DNA from 3 places in the Actinomadura miaoliensis genome. Region 1 is predicted to be linked to each of the others. Evidence: riboswitches for the same ligand, from Rfam matches in the RefSeq annotation. Region 1 holds a riboswitch; each other region holds the start of a gene.
What was found. Region 1 has a riboswitch for cyclic di-AMP ahead of ABD811_RS08550 (peptidoglycan recognition protein family protein). Riboswitches for the same ligand answer to the same signal wherever they lie in the genome.

Region 2: linked by a shared signal. The riboswitch ahead of ABD811_RS32045 (hypothetical protein) and the one ahead of ABD811_RS08550 (peptidoglycan recognition protein family protein) in region 1 are both predicted to bind cyclic di-AMP.
Region 3: linked by a shared signal. The riboswitch ahead of ABD811_RS09730 (coiled-coil domain-containing protein) and the one ahead of ABD811_RS08550 (peptidoglycan recognition protein family protein) in region 1 are both predicted to bind cyclic di-AMP.

Annotation. Positions count from the first base shown of each region.
Region 1 is NZ_BAAAZG010000006.1:276,913-283,365, reverse strand. Features, by position in the region: gene ABD811_RS08560 (pyruvate dehydrogenase) at 1-843, shown strand, start outside; gene ABD811_RS08555 (M20/M25/M40 family metallo-hydrolase) at 886-2,325, opposite strand; cyclic di-AMP (ydaO/yuaA leader) riboswitch at 2,573-2,722, shown strand; gene ABD811_RS08550 (peptidoglycan recognition protein family protein) at 3,069-3,863, shown strand; gene ABD811_RS08545 (alpha/beta fold hydrolase) at 3,983-4,789, opposite strand; gene ABD811_RS08540 (TetR/AcrR family transcriptional regulator) at 4,885-5,544, shown strand; gene ABD811_RS08535 (M23 family metallopeptidase) at 5,682-6,453, opposite strand, start outside.
Region 2 is NZ_BAAAZG010000051.1:14,956-21,408, forward strand. Features, by position in the region: gene ABD811_RS32035 (L,D-transpeptidase) at 1-905, shown strand, start outside; gene ABD811_RS32040 (M48 family metallopeptidase) at 892-2,289, opposite strand; gene ABD811_RS32045 (hypothetical protein) at 2,390-3,658, opposite strand; cyclic di-AMP (ydaO/yuaA leader) riboswitch at 3,858-4,071, opposite strand; gene ABD811_RS32050 (C40 family peptidase) at 4,478-5,389, opposite strand; gene ABD811_RS32055 (NYN domain-containing protein) at 5,661-6,453, opposite strand, start outside.
Region 3 is NZ_BAAAZG010000009.1:23,896-30,348, reverse strand. Features, by position in the region: gene ABD811_RS09740 (serine/threonine-protein kinase) at 1-1,626, shown strand, start outside; gene ABD811_RS09735 (S8 family peptidase) at 1,786-2,955, shown strand; cyclic di-AMP (ydaO/yuaA leader) riboswitch at 3,174-3,349, shown strand; gene ABD811_RS09730 (coiled-coil domain-containing protein) at 3,353-4,297, shown strand; gene ABD811_RS09725 (DUF2199 domain-containing protein) at 4,321-4,824, shown strand; gene ABD811_RS09720 (hypothetical protein) at 4,933-5,184, opposite strand; gene purL (phosphoribosylformylglycinamidine synthase subunit PurL) at 5,310-6,453, opposite strand, start outside.

The sequences.
Region 1 (6,453 bases):
CGCCGCTGCACGCTGGACCTGGCGGTCTGGGGCGACGTCCGGGAGACCCTGCGGGCGCTGATCCCGCGGGTGCGGGAGAAGACCGACCGCCGGTTCCTCGACCGGATGCTCGGCAGGCACGCCGAGGCGCTGGAGGGCGCGGTCGCGGCGTACACACGCGACGTGGAACGGCACCGGCCGATCCATCCCGAGTACGTCGCGGCGGTCCTGGACGAGGAGGCCGCCGACGACGCGATCTTCACCGTGGACACCGGGATGTGCAACGTCTGGGCGGCGCGTTACCTGTCGCCGAACGGGCGGCGCCGGGTGATCGGGTCGTTCAACCACGGGTCGATGGCCAACGCGATGCCGCAGGCGATCGGCGCGCAGCTGACCCACCGGGACCGGCAGGTGATCTCGCTGTCCGGCGACGGCGGGTTCTCCATGCTGATGGGCGACTTCCTGACGCTGACGCAGTACGACCTGCCGGTGAAGGTGGTGCTGTTCGACAACTCCTCGCTCGGCATGGTGGACCTGGAGATGATGGTCGCGGGCTTCCCGCCGCACGGCACGACCTATCCCCCCACCGACTACGCGGCGATCGCCCGCGCGGCCGGGGCCCACGGCGTGCGCGTCGAGGACCCCAAGGACGTGCGCGACGCCCTCCGCGAGACGCTGGACCACGACGGCCCGGCGCTGGTCGACCTGGTCACCGATCCCAACGCGCTGTCGCTGCCGCCCCGCATCACCGGGCGGCAGCTGGCGGGCTTCGCCACGACCACCAGCAAGCTCGTCCTCACCGGCGGCGTCGGCCGCATGATCCAGCTCGCCCGTTCGAACCTGCGCAACATCCCCCGCCCGTGACCGGGTGGAGGGCACCGGAAGTGCCCCTCCCCGGTCACGGGGTCAGGAGGGCAGGGGGAAGCTGACGGGGCTGCGGTGGCCGGCCCTGCCGACGGCGCGCACGCCGAAGAACACGTTGTCCTTGGACAGGTCGACGCGCACCTCGGTGACGTCGCCGACCGGGATGACGTGGGTCCAGTCGGGGCTGGTGGTCTCGCGCCAGACGATCTCGTATCCGGCCAGGTCGGGTTCGGTGCCGCGGGTCCAGACCAGGTCGGTGTCGTTGGTGAGCCGGTCGGTGCGGATCCTGGCGTTCTTCGGCGTGCCGGGCGCCTGGGCCAGCGACCAGAGGGCGGCGGCGTTGACCCGGGCGACACGGGCGATGTACGGGAAGTCGCAGAACTCGGGCAGGTCGCCGTACTGCCTGCCGTCCTCGACGCGCACGTCCTGGTGCTGGTGGTCGAAGTTCTCGTGGGGCTCGGTGAAGCGGGCGGCGGGATAGCCCTGTTCGAGGAAGGGGATGTGGTCGCCGCCGCGCAGGTAGCGGTCGCGGCGGTAGATGACCCGGACGTTCATGCCGGTGGCGTCGTTCTCGGCGACGCTGGTCACGAAACGGGCGAGCTGGCGGGAGGGCGAGTCGTTCTCGCCGCCGACCGAGCGGCGGATGTTCGCCTCGGCGGGCGTCTCCGCGGTGGGCACCCCCTCGGCGAACAGCCGGACGGTGCGCGGGTCGCGGGTGCCGTCGTCGGCGGTGCTGCTGCCGACGATGTCGTTGGTGAACATGGCCTGCACGTCCGTCCCGGCGGCCTTGTACCGCGTGGCCATGTGGCGCGCGCCGTACAGCCCCTGCTCCTCCCCCGCGACGGCGGCGAAGACGATCGTGGCCCTGGGACGGCGGGTGGCCATGACACGGGCGAGTTCCATGACGACGGCCACGCCGGAGGCGTCGTCGTCGGCGCCGGGCGCGTCGGCGGTGGCGTTCATGACGTCGCTGACACGGGAGTCGTAGTGCCCGGACACCACGTACACGCGGTCCGGGGAGGTGCTGCCGCGCAGGGTGGCGACGACGTTGGTGATGCGGGTGGCGACGGGGATCCGGCTGGCCGGTTCCTGCACGTAGGACTGCAGCTCGACGGTCATCCGGCCGCCGGACGCCGCGGCGTGCTTTTTCATCTCGGCGAAGATCCAGTCCCGGGCGGCGCCGATGCCGCGTGCGGGGTCGTCCTGGGACGAGAGCGTGTGCCGGGTGCCGAACCCGACGAGCCTGCGCACCGTCGCCTCGATGCGGCGGTGGTCGATCTCGCGCAGCAGGGCGCGCAGCTCGGCGTCGGGGTGCTGGGCGGTGACGGGCCTGCCGGGGCCGTTCGGGCGTCCGGAGTCCGCCTCGGCGGGACGGCCGTCGAGGGTGACTCCCGCGGTGGCCGCGGCGGCCGCCGCGGAGACGGACAGGAAGACGCGGCGGCTGGGCGTGCCGGCGGCTGGGGGCGTGGTGTCGTAGGTCACAATTCTGGATCTACGTCATGGCGGGGGCGCCTGTCCACAGTGGAAACCGCCGCCCTTCAGACGCTTCCTCAGTGATTTCTCGCCATGTCTGCTCCCCGTGTGATTCCTGTGATCGGAGTGGTCGGCGGCTCCGGCGCGGCGACGAAAGATCGTTTTTCGGATTTTACCTTTGGCGGTTTGCGAGCTCTTTGCCTCATCTCCTATGGTCCGTGGTACTCCGCCGTCCGGCTCACCGCGACGGGAACCGTCCGGCGGAACGCCTAATCCCATGGCGCTGGACGTCTGGGAACCGGGGACCCATCAGTTCTTCGGGGTGAATCCGCGGCGCAGTCGCGGTAGGGCCGCTCCTTGGTCCGAACCCGTCAGCTAACCCGGTCGGCAGTCAAGGAGAGGAGAGGACATGAAGGAGCCCCCGCGGCTCGGCAGGCCCGCCACCCCCGTCCGACGGCGCAGCCACCTCATGAAGACGCGAACGCCCTGATAGACGGGGCGGTTCCGCCCTAGCTCGCACGCCCGCGCGTTCTCCTCGTCCGCGCTGCGCGCCCGCGCCCCTCGCGGCGGCGTCTCCGCCGCCGGCACCGGGTCACCGACACTTCCTCGCCATTGGCGGTCAGAGCCGTTTTCTGCGCGGCTCGACGTTCCCGGCGCAGCCTCATCTCCTTTTCCCGCTCGTTCCTCGCCGCCTGCTCTTTTTCCGCTGCCCGCATTCCGTCAGACCAGTTCCCTGGAAGGAAAACTCCCCCATGAATCCGAACGGCAAGCACCGTCGCACCGACCCCTGGCCCGCCGAGATGCCGCGTCGCTCGGTGCTGCTGGGGGGTGGAGTCCTGCTGGGGAGCGCGGCCCTCGGCGTCGCCGCGGCGCTGGGCCCGTCGGCCGAACACGAGGTGGCGAACGCGGCGAACACCACCGACGACACCGAGCGGACGCAGGCCGCCCGGGACGGCGAGTCCCGGCCGTCCCGAAGATCGCGTAGGTCGGGTGGCGGCGCCCCGCTGATCCACTCGACCGACGACTGGGGAGCGCGCACGCCCTACCGGCGGGCGACCGTGCTGTCCCGCGCGCCCGAGTACATCGTGGTGCACCACACGTTCACCCCCAACGTCACCGACTACTCGCTGCGGCAGGGCTACCGGATCGCGCGTTCGATCCAGGGCGCGCACATGGGACAGGGATGGGGTGACACCGGCCAGCACTTCACCATCAGCCGGGGCGGTCACATCATGGAGGGCCGCAAGGGCAGTCTTGCCGCCGCCCGCAGGGGCCGGATGGTGATCGGCACGCACGTCGCCGGAGCCAACGGCTACACCGTCGGCATCGAATGCGAGGGCACCTACAACTCGGTCATGCCGCCCCGCCGCCTGCTGGACTCGCTCACCGAGCTGCTCGCCTGGCTGTGCGGCCAGTACGACCTCGACCCGAAGAAGGCGATCGTCCCGCACATGAAGTTCAACGACACCGACTGCTGCGGTTACGAGTTCGCCCCGACGCTGCCGCGCCTGCGCAAGGACGTCGCCGCGGCCCTCCGATCCGCCTGAGACCGGCCGGTTGCTCCCAGCCGGCGTGCTGGGCCCCGGGCCGAGGTCGGTGCGACGGGGGCGGCGCCGGAGGGGTCGCCATCTCGCGACTGGAGCGGTGTCGGGGGGAACCCGTGCGTTCACGGGATGAGGGCGCTGATCGTCGCGGCCACCTCGGCGGGGGCGAACTGGTGAAGGCCGTGGCCGACACCGCTGACGGTGGTGACGGCGGGGTGTCGTGCGGCCGACCGGACCAGTGCCTCGTCCTCGGCGCTTGACAGCGACATGACGGCAGGGTCGGCCCGCAGCAGCAGCACCGGCCCCGGCACTCCGGCGATCCACTCGCCCGCGTGGCCGAGGTGTCCGTACACCTGCTGGGACTCGGTGAGCAGCGCCTCGATGAACGCCGGGTCGTGCCGGTGCAGGGCGGCGGCCTGGCCGACCAGGTAGGGATGGGCGGCGCCGAGGACCTCGGCGCGCGTGCGGCCGCCGCCGGCGTCCTCGGCGCCGAGCAGCCGCACCAGTTCCTCCTCCGGACGGCCGCACCACCCCTGCCAGCGCCGCAGGGTGCCGGACATGCGGTCGAGCAGCCGGTACATCCGGGCGGGCGCCAGCGGCGCGTCCCCGATGACCAGCCCGGCGAACGCGTCCGGGCGCACGCCCGCCGCCGCGAGCGCGGCCTGCCCGCCGTAGGAGTGGCCGTACCACCACGCCGGACGGTCCAGGTGCCCGGCCGCCCATTCGGCGAGCGCCGCGCCGACGCCGCGCAGGTCGTAGCGTCCGGGCGTCCACGGCGACGCCCCGTGACCGGGCAGGTCGACGGCCCACCACCGGACGCGGCCGGGCAGCGCGTCCAGGAAGTCCTTCCCCATCCGCCACGACGCCGACCCGCCGTGGACGAACACCAGCGGCGTGTCGCCGCGACCGCCGGACTGCGCCTCGATCATGCGTGCCTCCTCCTTCGCTCGGCGCCGCCGACACTGACACAAAGCGAAGTTGGGTGCAAGTTTGCACCGGAGTCCGTCGCTGCTACGCTCGCGGGGTGGACGACGGGACCGTCGGGCTGCGCGAGCGCAAGAAGCGGCGCACCCGCAAGAAGATCGCCGACACCGCCATCGGGCTGTTCCTGGCGCACGGCTACGAGCCGGTGTCGCTGGCGCAGATCGCCGAGGTGGCGGAGGTCTCGCGGCGTGCGCTGTTCGCGTACTTCCCCAGCAAGGAGGACCTGGTCCTGGAGCGCGTCGCCGACCACGAGAGCGAGCACGCCCAGGTCGTCCGCGGGCGCCCGCCCGAGGTGCCTCCGCTGGCCGCGCTGCGCGACCACTTCCTCGACGGGCTCGACCGCAGGGACCCGGTGACCGGGCTGTGCGACCGTCCCGAGACGCTCGCCCTCTACCGGATGATCCGCGACACGCCCGCGCTGGCGACCGGGCTGCTGCGGTATCACGCGCGCAGCGAGGCGGCGCTCGCCGAGGCCCTGGCGGAGGCTGCCGGTGCGGCGGCCGGTGACGGGCCGGACGGCGCGTTCACCGCGCGGCTGGCGGCGTCGCAGATCACCGCCGTCCAGCGCGTCCTGGCGAACGACAACAACGCCCACCTGGTGGCCGGGACGTCGGCCGACGAGCGGCACCCCGCCGCCGTCGCCGCCGCCCGGCACGCCTTCACCCTGCTCCGCGACGGACTCGGCGGCGTCTTCGGGTGACCGAGCCGAAAGCGCCCGGCTCGACGGGGGACGAGCCGGGCGCTTTCTCCTGCGTTCTCCGCGCGTCTACTCCGCGCGTCTACTCCGCGCGTCTTCTCTGCGCGTCCTCTCCGCGCGTCCTCTCCGGGCGCCGGTGGTCAGCAGTTGGGTATCACGGTGCCGTTGTTGTCCCTGGCCTCGTCATTGCCCCACCGCTTCAGGTAATAGGCGGAAACGTAGGCGCCCCGGCCGTTCTTTCCGGCGTAGACCTCGTCGAGGTCGGTCTTCAGCCACCAGTGGTTGTACTGGTCGCCGACACGGACCTCGGCGCCCCAGACCTTGCAGTACACGTAGTTGGTGCCCGCGTACAGCAGGCCCTGCGGGTCGTTCATGAAGGCGTCCCGGTAGCCGGTCGCGTTGGCGAACGTGTCGACCCAGTACTTGCCGCCTCCGCCGCAGCCGTTGTCACTGGTCAGGTACTTCTGGTTGTACGAGCCCGGGTAGGGCGCCAGCGACACGCCGTTGATGCTGATGACCTGGCCCGCCCCGTTGTAGAGCTGCTCGTAGTGGATGTGCGCGCCGCTGCTGTTGCCGGTCGAGCCGGTGGTGCCGATCGACTGGCCCTGCGAGACGTAGGTTCCGTTGGCCACCCCGTAGGAGGCGAGATGGAAGTAATACGTCTTCCAGCCGCCGCCGTGGTCGATGACGACGTAATTCCCCGCGCCATTGGCCTGGTAGTAGTTGTAGGCGGTGCCCGCGGCCGAGGCCAGCACCGGCGTGCCCGCCGTGGTGCCGCCGGAGCGGACGAAGTCGAGGGCCTGCCGGACCTCCGCCGAATGGTGGCTGTAGGTCCAGGTCTGCCCGCAGGGGAACGGGGCCTTGAAGTTGGGCGCCGCGAGCGCCGGCTGTGCCGGCTGGGCGACGACGAAT
Region 2 (6,453 bases), on a different contig from region 1:
TGGAGGCGACCCTCGACGGGCCCGACGACAGGGAGACCGTGGGCGTCGGCATGCCCATCGTGCTGCGCTTCGGGCAGGAGGTGACCGACCGCGCCGCAGTGGAACGCGCGCTGGAGCTGAGCTCGTCCAAACCGGTGGAGGGCGCCTGGCACTGGTTCGACGACCAGAGCCTGGTGTTCCGCACCAGGAACTACTGGCCCACCCAGACCGACGTGAGGTTCCGTGCGCACCTGAGCGGCGTGCGCGCCGGCACCGGGCTGTACGGCACCAGGAACTTCGACGTGCGCTTCCGCGTGGGCGACCAGCACATCATCAGGGCCGACGAGGACAGCCACCAGATGTGGGTGACGCACAACGGCCGTCTCGTGCGCACCATCCCCATCAGCATGGGGCGCGGCGGCATCGAGAAGTACACCACCACCAACGGCGTGCATCTGACCATGGAGAAGGGCAACCCGGTCATCATGGACTCGGCCACGGTGGGCTGCGGACCCGGATGCCCCGACTACTACCGCCAGATCGTCTACTACGCCGTCCGCATCTCCAACAGCGGCGAGTACGTGCACAGCGCCCCCTGGTCCGTGGGCTCGCAGGGGTCGGAGAACGTCAGCCACGGGTGCGTCAACGCCAGCCCCGAGAACGCGCGCTGGTTCTACGACTTCGTCTACCGGGGCGACCCGCTGACGGTGACGGGCAGCTCACGCGAGCTGGAGCCCAACAACGGCTGGGGGTACTGGCAGATGAAGTGGGACGACTGGGTGAAGGGCAGCGCGTTGAACCGGTCGCTGCTGGTGGGGCCGAACGGCAGCACCTCCGCGCGGAGCGCCGTGCAGGCGCCCAGCCAGGCCGGTCCGCGCTCGTCCCAGGGCACGCCCAACGGCGACGGGGGAGCTAGCGGCGATTGAGCGGGGGCGGCTCAGGCACGCCGTGCATGCGCGCCCAGTCGCGGGCCATGGCGATGCGCTGAGGGCCGGCGGGGTGCGTCCGCCACAGCACGTACTCCACCGGGTCGGGACGCAGGTCGGAGATGTTGCGCACCGACAGTTCGTGCTGCATCGACACGAACGTGACCGGGTCGCGGGTCAGGTCGAGGGAGTGCGCGTCGGCGCGGGCCTCGATGTGCCTGCTGATGAGGTTCTGCACGGGGGCGCCCACCTGGGTGGCCACCGTCACCAGGGCCAGCACGAGCGCGGCCGAACGGGCGGCCCCCACGCCGCCGCCGTCGACGCCCGCGCGTCTTTGCAGCCGGGGCGAGGTCAGCAGCACGTAGAGCAGGCAGATCCCCCCGGAGACGGCCAGCGCGCCGATGAGCGTGCCGTGGAGCACGTCGTCGTTCTTGGCGTGCCCCAGCTCGTGCGCCACGATCGACTCGACCCGCTCGGGCGGGGTGTTCTTCAGCAGGGTGTCGTAGACGACGATGCGCCGCGTGGACCCGAACCCGGAGACGTAGGCGTTGAGCGCGGTGGTGCGCCGTGACGCGTCGGCGACCAGCACGTCCGTCACCGGGACTCCGTCGCGCTCGGCCATCGCCAGCAGTTCGCTGCGCAGCGGGCCGGCGGGCAGCGAGTGGAACCGGTTGAACAGCGGCTCGACCGCCACCGGGTAGGCGAACGACGCGGCGACGACCAGGAGGAACCCGCCCGCCGCGGCCCCGGCCCACCACCAGCGGGGGAGGCGCCGCACCAGCACGTACAGCAGTGCCAGCGCCACCGTCCAGATCACCCAGGTGATGCCCAAGGACTTGAGCTGGTCGGTCAGCCACGACGCCCACGACTGGGTGGACAGCCCGTAGCGGCGCAGCACCGACTCGCTCCACGCGTCGAAGGGCAGCCCCGCCACCCGCACGACCGCGGTGAGCAGCAGCGCCGCCACGGCCACGCGCAGCGGCCACCACCGCACCCGGGCCGTCGCCCAGCCCACGAACCGCGCCCCCAGGGGCGTCAGCCCCAGGACGAGCACGAGGGCCAGGCCGATGAGCAGCCCCGCGTACGCGGGCGGGGCCAGGGCCGCGTCGAACGCCCGCGACCGTTCGATCTGGGCGGGGGTGAAGTCGAGGGCCGGGTCGGGGGCGACGTGCCCGCCGGGGACGCGTCCGGGCAGCGGGTTCCACGGCGTGGTGACCGCCAGCACGACGCCCACGGCCGCGAACAGCACCACCGACGCGACCGCCGCCGCCACCCGTGGCCTGGCACGCCCCCGTGGGGCCTGCTCCGGCTGGGGCGGTGGGTTGCTCGCCCGGGCGGCGCTCACCGGAGCGTCCGCCGTGTTCTCGCCGCGCTCGCCGCTCACTGCCTCGCCTCCGCACACGCCGTCCCGCCGTCCGGCTCGTCTCGTCGCCGGCCCGGTGCCGTCGGCCCGGTGTCGTCACCCGGCCCTGCCGCCCGTCTCGTCAGCCCAGCTCCTCGCGCAGATAGTCGCGCCACAGCGCGGTGAAACGGTTCGGGCCGACGCCCAGTGTCCCGCGCAGCGCGGTGTCCTCCGGCATGCGGCCCGCGGCCCGGTAGAGCCGGACCAGCGTGGCCTCACCGTACCGCTCAGCGATCATCCGGCACGCCAGCCACGCCCCCTGGTACGCCTGCGACAGCCGCGGCGAGGAGCCGTCGAAGTCGGCGCGGCCGGGGAGCCGGGCGGGCAGCCGCCCGGCGGCGACCTCGGCGCGCAGCTCGCGGGCCGCCGACCGGACGCCGACGTCTGCCCGCAGGTAGCCGACGTAGTCGGCCAGGCCCTCGATCAGCCACAGCGGGGTGCGGCCGTCGCGTGCGCCGCCGGTGGCCACGTGGGTCAGCTCGTGCGTCAGCACGACGTCGCGGCCCAGCTCGTTGAGGCGGGCGAACGCGGTGGGGGAGACGACCACGCGGTCGGCGCCGGGGCCCTCGGCGGTGGGCGCCACGGTGGCGACGGCGGCGATCTGGTCGAGGTTCTGCGACGGCCCGGCCAGCGCGGCGGCCAGCCGGGCTTCGGCGGGCACGAGCGCGACGGTGCGCGGCCGCCGGCCGTCGCCGGTCACGCCGGCGACGACGGGCACGGCCGCGTCCAGGCGGCGGGCGATCTCTTCCAGGCGCGGCCCGTCGCCCACCACGAGGGTGTGGCGGCCCCGCACCACGGTGAGCGGGCCGCCGTCGAAGACGTCGCCGTCGTCGGCCAGGCCGCGCGCGGAGCCGTCGCCCACGACCGTCCAGAAGCCCGCACGCGGCGCGAACGTCAGGTAGCGGATGCGGACGACGGATGCGTCGTCGAAGCCGCGCAGACGGTAGCTCAGCCGCACGCGGGCCACGGCGGAGCCGGGTTCGACGCGGTCGAGCGTCTCGCTCCACGACGCCAGCGGAAGCCGGAGCAGGTTGTCGAACAGGCGGCCCTGGGCGTCGCGGTACGGGGCCGGGGCGGTGGCGACCGTGGCCATGAAGGCGGTGCGGTCGCGTTCGCGTACGGCGCGCGTCCGGTTGGCCAGGACGGCCGCGACCGCGCGCGCGTCGGGCACGGCGGTGGGCGTCGCGGAGGCCGTGGTGCGGGCGGGCGAGTCGGACCCGGCGGCGGTCAGGCCGAGGCCCGTCAGCAGGCATCCCGCCAGGGCGACCACGGTCGCGATGACGGCCGCGCGGCGCGAGACCCGGCGGGCCGGTGTCCCGTCCGTCTCGGGGCGACCGTCGTCGTCCATCATGCGCGCGATCCTATGCGGGGAGCGGTGCCGCCCATGCGGCGTGACCGGGATGGAAAGACAGAACGGCGTGGCCGCCCGTCAGGGGGCGGCCACGCCGCGGCAGAGACTGTGGTTCGGTCCGTCATGGACCCCGGAAGATGGAGACCGCCGGAATACCGGGCTGGCGGTCCGTGTTCTCAGAAAGAGTTCTCAGGTGGCGCTCACTCCTTCCAGACGCCTACCGGGTTAGCTGACGGGTTCGGTCGTGGAAGTCGACCTACGGCGCACATGTCCCGACTACTCCGGGTGCGAGACATGGGCGCCGATTCACCCCGGAGCCGGCGACGGCCCGTACGGACGGGTCCGCGACGGCCGGCTCGGTGGGTCCCCGGCTCCACCCCGCGTGTTCGGGGCGGACTCGGCGGCCAAGCGGCGATGAACTTGTTCGGCTGGACTTGCTGAAGGACGGTCCCGGGTGCGGGATCCGTCCGGCCGGGCCCGATGGGCCTCCGTGACGCGCTCACGGCGCCATGCACACCGAGGCGTGCGCACGTGCGGCCTGGGACCGGCGAGCGGGGGACGGCATCTGGCGGATGCCGCGGGGATGACGCGGCACGGTGTGCCGCTGCGGGGCGCGGCACCTGGCGGGTGCCGCGGGGGCGACGCCTGGGAGACGTCGCCGCTGGTACGGCGCCTGGCGGGCGTCGCAAGCGATCACAAAGTACCAAAGAGCGACGGATAGGCAAATACCCGACAAAAAGATCTACGGTCCAGGTCAGAGCGCATCTGACCTGGACCGTAGTCGCGAAAACGGGGCGGGGGCGAGGGGAGCGCGGGCCGTCAGACCCGTCCGGCGCCGTAGAAGTTCGTCCGGTAGTAGCCCGAGGTGATCGAGACGATCTCCACGTTCTTGCCGGTGCGCGGCGCGTGGATCATCTTGCCGCCGCCGATGTACAGCCCCACGTGCCCGAGGCTGTTGAAGAACACCAGGTCGCCGGGCTGCAGCGCGTCGAACGACACGCGGCGGGTCGCGGCGTACTGGCTGTTGGTGACGCGCGGCAGGTTCACCCCGGCCGCACCCCAGGCGCGCATGGTCAGCCCCGAGCAGTCGTAGCCGTTCGGCCCCTCGGCGCCGTACACGTACGGCTTGCCGAGCTGCGCGTAGGCGAAGTTGATCGCCGTGCGCGCCGACCCGCTGGCCGGGCCGTTGTAGGTGGCCCCGCCGCCCGCGCCGGGCTTGTCGTCGCGCTCGCCGAGCCTGCGCAGCAGCTTCTTCTGCGCCGCGATCGACTTGTCGACCTCGGCCTTCTTCTCCCGCAGCTCCTTGGCCTTCTTGGCGACCTCGTCGTAGGCCGCCTGGGCCTGCGCCTGCTCCCGGCGCAGCCGCTGCGTGGAGGCCAGGAACTGGTCCAGCTCCGAACTGCGGTTGCGCGACAGGTGCGAGATCACCGCGGACTGGTCGAGGATCTTCTGCGGGTCCTCCGCGCCGGCGAACCCGACGACGTCGCCGGTGTCACCGTTCTTGTACGCGGTGGCCGCCATCTCGGCGATCTTGCGGCGCAGCTCGTTGAAGGTCTTCTGCTCGTCCGCGCCGGCCCTCTTGGTCGCCTGCAGCTTGCGCTTGGCGATCTTCAGGTCCTCGCCGACCTGGTTGTACTTCTCGACCAGCTGCTCGACCTGCTCGTTGAGCTTGGTCAGCTTCTTGCGGGCGTCGGCCGCGCTCGGCGTCGGCTCGGCATTCGCCGCCGCCATGGGCACCGTCAGGGACGCCGCCAGGGTGAGGCAGGCGGTCGCCACCAGGCGCCGGGGGGCGAGGTGCCCCCCGAAGAGACTCCGTGGGCCTCGCGAGTCCGCCGCGGGAGCCCCGGTCAAATGACTGGTCACGGTCGGTTATGCCCCTCTCGTCCATGACATCAGCGGACGACACTAGCGAGGGGTCACACCAGTCACAACCGATTCGTCACTACTTGCACTGCTTGTTTGGCACATGGCCACGCTGTGTCACGGCATGATCGCCGAGCGCTCAGGAGCGGCCCAGACGGCGCAGCAGCAGGGTCGACGGAGCGGGACGGGCCCCCGCGCGGCGGGCCGCGTCGGCCACCTCCCGGTCGGACGACACCACCACGATCGCCCGGCCCGACGGCTCGGCCCGCACCAGCTCGCCGATCAGCTCGTCGGCGGTCTGCCCGGGACGGCTGAACAGCACCCGCACCCCGCGCGGCGGGTTGATCGCCACCGGGGCGTCCAGGTCGGCGCCGTCGAACACGCACGTCACCTCGGCGCGGGTCTGCGCCGCCAGGCCGCCCAGCCCCGACAGCAGCCGGATCCGCTGGTCCGACAGCGGCAGCTCCCCGTAGCCGGTCTTGGTGACGTTGTAGCCGTCCACGACCAGATGCACCTGCGGCAGCGTCAGCAGCCGGTCCAGCAGCTGCGGGTCGTCGTCCGACAGCGACCGGCCGGGCAGCGCCCGCAGCGCCTGCCGGTCCGGCGCCACCCCGCCGACCGCGTCGGCCGGGCGGCCGATCGTGGACGGCAGCGCCAGCTCCCGCCGCACCCCCTGCGCGGCGTCCACCAGCGCGTCCAGCAGCATGCGCAGCCGCACGTCGTCGATGTTGCGGCCCTCCCGCGCGGCGCGGCGGGCCGCCTCGGCGTTCGCCTCGGCCTGCCCCAGCCGGGCGCGCAGCCGCCGCAGCTCCTTGGAGTCGGCCGCCGCCGACTCCAGCGCCGCCGCCAGCCGCCGCTCGGCCGCGGCCACCGTCGCCTCGGCGTGCTCGCGCACCGTGCGCGCCTTCGCGCGCGCCTCGTGCAGCTTGCGC
Region 3 (6,453 bases), on a different contig from region 1:
GTGGACGGTCCGTCGCTGCAGCAGCTGGTCGAGGAGGAGGGGCCGCGCGCCGGCGCGGTGATGGAGCGGCTGGCCGCGGGCATCATGATCGCGGTCGCGGCGGCGCACCGGGCCGGGGCGGCGCACCACGACCTCAAGCCGCGCAACGTGCTGCTGGGCCGGGACGGCCCGATGGTGACGGACCTGGGCGTGACCCGCGCGCTGGAGGCGGTGTGCGCGACGCCGACCGGCCGGGTCAGCGACGATCCGGCGTACAAGGCGCCCGAGCAGCTCAGCGGCATCGGCATCGGACCGGCCGCGGACGTGTTCGCCTGGGCCGTCACGCTGCTGTTCGCGGCCTCGGGCGCGTCGCCGTTCGGGGAGGGCTCGCCGTCGGAGGTCATGCAGCGGGTCGTGTACGACGACCCGGACCTGTCGGCGCTGCCCGGATCGCTGCGGGACGTGGTCGCCGACGCGCTGGCCAAGGACCCGGAGAGCCGTCCCGCCGCCACGGAGATCCTCGATCGGCTGCTGGGCGAGAGCGGAACGTTGACGTCCCGGATGCCGCCCTCGCTGGTGTCCGAGGCGCGGGAGCTGCTGCGCGCGCCCCTGCCGTCCGTGGTCACCTCGCCTGAGGTGCTTCCCCTGCAGCTGCCGCCTCCCACGGAGGCCCCCGCGGCCGTGCAGCCGCCACCCCCTGCGGCCGTGCCACCACCGCCCCCTGCGGCCGTGCCACCACCGCCCCCTGCGGCCGTGCCACCACCGCCTCCCGCGGCCGTGCAGCCGCCGCCTCCCGCGGCCGTGCAGCCGCCGCCTCCCGCGGCCGTGCAGCCGCCGCCTCCTGTGGCGCCTGAGGCGGTGCCGGCGGGGTTCGGTGCCGTTGGGGGTGCCGCCGTGCACGTGCCGGTGCGGGACGACTTCGGCGGGGACGCGACGCAGGCGCTGCCGCCCCTGGCCGCCATCCCGGCGCCGTCGTCCGTCGAGGACACGGCGACGGACATGACCGCGCCCACGCCGCACTTGATCCCCGGCCTGGGGCCGCAGGACGACGACCAGCACGACGCGAAGCACAACCCAACGGCGATCCTGCGGCTGGAGCCCGAGCCGGAGCGTCCGTCACTGGCCTCGCGCCTGCCCAGGCTGCCGGGAGGGCGGTCGCTGCCGCGTCCGAGCAACCATGTGCTGGGCGTGGCGCTGTCGCTGGTCATCGGCGTGCTGGTGGGTATCGCGATCATCGCGCTGGTGCTGTGGCCGCAGTTCCGCGGCGACTCGGCCGAGGACCCGCAGCGGGCCGATCCGGCGGCCCGCGCCGCCGATGACCGTCCGGTCACCGCGATTCCGCCGGCGTTCGCGGGCGCCTGGCGGGGAACGGCGATCAACGCGTCGCGCGGAGCGCAGTTCCCGATCGAGGTGAACTTCGAGGCCGGGGCGACGTCCGCCCGCGCCTTCTACCCGCGGGAACGCTGCTCGGGGACGCTGACGCTGACGCAGGGCACCAACCGGACGCTGCGCATGGCGCTGACCATCGCCAAGCCGTGCACCAGCGGAAACGTGCAGATCACCCGGCAGCAGGACGGCACGTTGCAGTACGTGTGGACGAGCCCGAGCGGTAAGGCGACCTATCACGCCCGTCTCGCCCGGGGGTGAGAGCAGGAAAATCGCCGTGCGCACCGGCTGACCAGTTTCAGCCTAATTACCGGTTTTTTCGGTGAATTACAGGCCGTTCTCCAATAAAGTACCGGCTTGTCGACGCGCCCCGATCTTGGCCACGGGGGCCACGGGCGCGTCGCAGGCAAAGGAGACCCGGTGCGCCCTGTCCCCCCACGAAGATTTCTCGTCACCGGTGCGGTCACGGCCGGTCTGGTCGTCGTCGCCGCGCCGCTCTCCCTGGCCGCCGTCCCCGATCCCGTCCGGGTTCAGGTCACGGCCGCGCAGGGCACCCCCGTTCCGGGCAAGTACATCGTCACGCTCAAGGACGGCACCTCGGCGGCGACCGCCGCCGACCAGGTGAACGCGGGGTCGGTCCAGCGGTTCGGGGGCGCGCTCAACGGCTTCGCCGCCAAGCTCAGCACCGCGCAGCTGGACAAGCTGCGCCGCAACCGCAACGTCGTCGCGATCGAGCAGGACCAGATCTACCGGGCCAGCACCACGCAGAAGTCCCCCGCGTGGGGCCTGGACCGCATCGACCAGCGCAAGCTGCCGCTGTCGAAGTCCTATTACTACAAGAACACCGGCAGCGGCGTGAACGCCTACGTCATCGACACCGGGATCGCCTGGTCGCACCCGCAGTTCGAGGGCCGCGCCAAGTCGGTCTGGAAGGCCCCGGCCTTCTCCGACGGCTGGGACTGCAACGGGCACGGCACGCACGTGGCCGGCACGATCGGGTCCAAGACCTACGGGGTGGCCAAGAAGGTCAACCTGCGGTCGCTGCGCGTGCTGGACTGCGAGGGCTTCGGCGAGCTGTCCGACGTCATCGCCGCCGTCGACTGGACGCGGAAGAACGCCGTCAAGCCCGCGGTCGCCAACCTGTCCCTCGGCGGCCCCAAGTCCACCGCGCTCAACACGGCCATGACGAACCTGTCCAAGTCGGGCGTCTTCGTCGCCGTCGCGGCGGGCAACGAGAACCAGAACGCCTGCAACACCTCCCCGGCCAGCGCCGGCTGGGTGCAGGCGGTCGGCGCGACCACCATCTACGACAACCGCGCCACCTTCTCCAACTACGGGTCCTGCGTGGACATCTTCGCGCCCGGCTACGGCATCAAGTCGACGTGGCCCGGCGGCGGGACGGCGTCGCTGTCCGGCACGTCGATGGCGTCCCCGCACGTCGCCGGGGCGGCGGCGCTGTACCTGCAGTCGCACCGCGGCGCCACGTTCCCGACCGTGCAGAAGTGGCTGAACGACAACTCCACCAAGAGCCGCCTCAAGCGCATCCCGAGCGGCACGCCCAACCGGCTGCTCTACAAGGGCACCGCTTGACCGTCGCAGTACCGCGGCTTGGGACCCCTGCCCGCCGGGGCAGGGGTCCCGCTGCGCGTGCCGCCGACGCGCTACGCTGCGTGGCGGCGGTCCGTCTTGTCTCGCAGTCCCGGCCATCCCAGGTTTCCCTTGGGTCTAATCTTGGCCAAGAACCGACCGGTTCCTTACAGTAGCCTTCGCCCACTGGGGTGGGCATGATCGCAAACCGATCGGCAGGCTGGCCGAGCCAGCCGAATCCCGCGGCCGTACTACGGCACGGGAACCGGGGACCCAAACGCCGGGCGGCCAGCCAGGTCACGTCGGCACCGGGGTGAATTCGCGGCCCCGCCGCGATAGGGCGGACTCCCGGCCCGAACCCGTCAGCTAACCCGGTAGGCGTCACAGGAGAGGAGACGACGTGGAGAGCCCGAGCTCCACCCGCCCCCGTCATGCCGCGCGGACGCGGCGCCCCGCCTTGGCTCTCGCCGTCGCCGCGGTGGCCGTCTTGGTGACGTCGGCGGGCACGGCGCCCGCCCAGGCGGACCCGGGTGACACCGGCCGGATGAGCAAGCTGAACAAGCAGATCGCCCAGCTCGACAAGGCGTACGGCGGCGACCTGGCCAAGCTCAAGGACGCCCAGTACGGCATCCAGAAGGCCCAGCAGAAGCAGCGCCTGCTCCAGCGGGACCTCGACGGCGCGCGCACCCTGGTGGCGCAGATGGCCGCCTCCCAGTACATGACGGGCACCACCGACCCGGCCGTGGCGGTGCTGGCCAGCGACGACCCCGACAACGTGCTCAACAACGCCAGCCTGGCCAGCCACGTGGCGTCCAACCAGGCCGCCAAGGTGCGCCAGATCGAGCAGCTGGTGACCGAGCAGAAGAAGGCGCGCGAGGAGTACCAGAAGAAGGTCGACGAGCTGGAGAAGGACATCGCGGAACTGCGCTCGCAGAAGCGCAAGGTGCAGGCGATGATCAAGAAGTTCAAGCCCGAGTCCCCCAGCTCCGGGATGGGCGGGGTCACCCCCCGCATGCTGAAGGTCAAGAACACCATCGACATCGAGTTCGGCCCGTTCCCGATCATCGGCTGCGTGCGGATGACCGGCGACCCGCAGGACCACGCCACCGGGCGCGCCTGCGACTTCATGGTCAGCACCGGCGGCACGATGCCGTCGGCGAGCGGCAAGTCCCTCGGCGACCGCACGGCCGAGTACGCCGTCGCCAACGCCAACCGCCTGGGCATCAAGTACGTGATCTGGCGGCAGCGCATCTACGACATGCGCAGCCCCGGCTGGCGCACCATGGAGAACCGCGGCGGCGTCACCGCCAACCACTACGACCACGTCCACATCTCGGTCTTCTAGGGGAGCCCGGCCTGTCCGCTCACATGGGGTTCCACTGTTCGCACTGCGGACGGCACCACGACGAACTGCCGATGGCCTTCGCCGCACCGGCCCCGGACTACTGGGCCCCGGAGTTCGCGGCCGACCCCGCCAGCGAGCTGACCTCCGACATCTGTGTGATCAAAGGTCAGGCGTTCTTCGTCCACGGGCTGATCGAGATCCCCGTGGTCGACAGCGGCGAGATCTTCAGCTGGGGCGTCTGGGTGTCGCTCAGCCAGGACAACTTCACCCGCGCCCTCAAGCTCTGGGACACCCCGGGCAGGGAGGGCGAGCCCGCCTACTTCGGCTGGCTGTCCACGGAACTGACGCTCTACTCCACCACGACGATCAATCTCAGGACCAACCTGCACACCCGCCCGGTCGGCGAACGCCCATCCATCGAGCTGGAACCCACCGACCACCCGTTGGCGGTCGAGCAGCGCTCGGGGATCACGCGGGCCCGCGTTCAGCAGATCGCCGAGACCCTGCTCCACCCCGGAGCAAGGTAACCGCCCAACCCGCCAACGGGCGGCCCCGTATCGCGGCCCCCGCGACCGATCACGTCCGGCACGGCATCCGCCCCATAGGAAGCGGCGTTGGAGGCGCGGGCGGTGCCGTCAGTCGTCGTCTTCGTCGAACAGGTCGAGGATGTCCCGGCGGGCCAGGTCGGCTCGGACTATCAGGGCGCCGAGCATCTCCTCGTCGCTGATGCCCTTGGTCCTGCGGAACGCCCAGGACGGCTCTCCGTGCGAGTCGAGGCACTTCACCAGGACGATCGCGTCCAGGGCCGTCCATTTCTCGGGCAGCCCGTGAATCTCCAGGCCCGCCAGAGCCTGCCCGATCGGGATCGGGTCTTCGTCGTCGGCCATACCCGATGGTCTCAGAGCGGGGCAGGGCGGACGTCCCGGGCACAGGCGAATCCGGGACATCCGGAGGGACGGCGAAGGCCGCCGTCCGCTTCGCGGCGGGCCGGCGGCCTTCTCGGGTGGTGCGGTCAGTCGTTGGCGTAGCTGGGGACGATGTGCTCGTGCGTCTCGCGCAGTTCGGCGAGCGGGATGGAGAACAGCTCCTGCGGCTGCCCGTCGGCCCCCCGCGCGGAGATGTGGAGCGAATCGCCGCCCGTGACGCCGAGCTGGGTGACCGGGACCCCGGCGGCCTCGCACAGCGCCGCCAGGCGGCCCTCGGAGCCCGGACGGACGGCCACCACGGCGCGGGCCACCGACTCGCTGAACAGCGACACGAACGGGTCGCCGGGCAGCGTGATCTGGGCGCCCAGGCCGCCGCGCAGGCACGACTCCACCAGGGCCTGCGACAGGCCGCCGTCGGACAGGTCGTGCGCCGCCGACAGCAGGCCCTCGCGGGCCGCCGCGACCAGCACCGAGGCCAGCGCGACCTCGGCGGGCAGGTCGACCTTGGGCGGCAGACCGCCCAGGTGCCCGTAGACGACGTGCGCCCACTCCGAGCCGCCGAACTCCTCGCGGGTCTGGCCCAGCAGCGCCAGCGTGGCGCCCTCGCTGCTGAACGCGATGCCGACGCGGCGCCGCACGTCGTCGTGCACGCCCAGCACGCCCACGACCGGCGTCGGGTTGATCGGCGTGGTGCCGGTCTGGTTGTAGAAGCTGACGTTGCCGCCGGTGACCGGGGTGCCCAGGTAGCGGCAGGCGTCCGCCAGCCCCTCGACGGCGCGGGCGAACTGCCACATCACGCCCGGGTCCTCGGGGGAGCCGAAGTTCAGGCAGTTGGTGACCGCGAGCGGGCGGGCGCCGGTGGCGGCGACGTTGCGGTACGCCTCCGACAGGGCCAGCTGCGCGCCCGAGTACGGGTCGAGGCGGGTGTAGCGGCCGTTGCCGTCCAGCGACAGGGCGATGCCCAGGCCCGACTCGTCGTCCACCCGCAGCACGCCGGCGTCCTCGGGCATGGCCAGGACGGTGTTGCCCAGCACGTACCGGTCGTACTGCGAGGTCACCCACGTCTTGCTCGCCAGGTTCGGCGACCCGGCCAGCCACAGCACGGTGCGGCGCAGCTCGTCGGCGGTGGACGGGCGGGTCAGCCGTCCCGGGGTGTCGGACTGCAGCGCGGCCAGGTCCGCCGGGGGCTCGTACGGCCGCTGGTAGACCGGGCCCTCGTCGGCGGCGGTG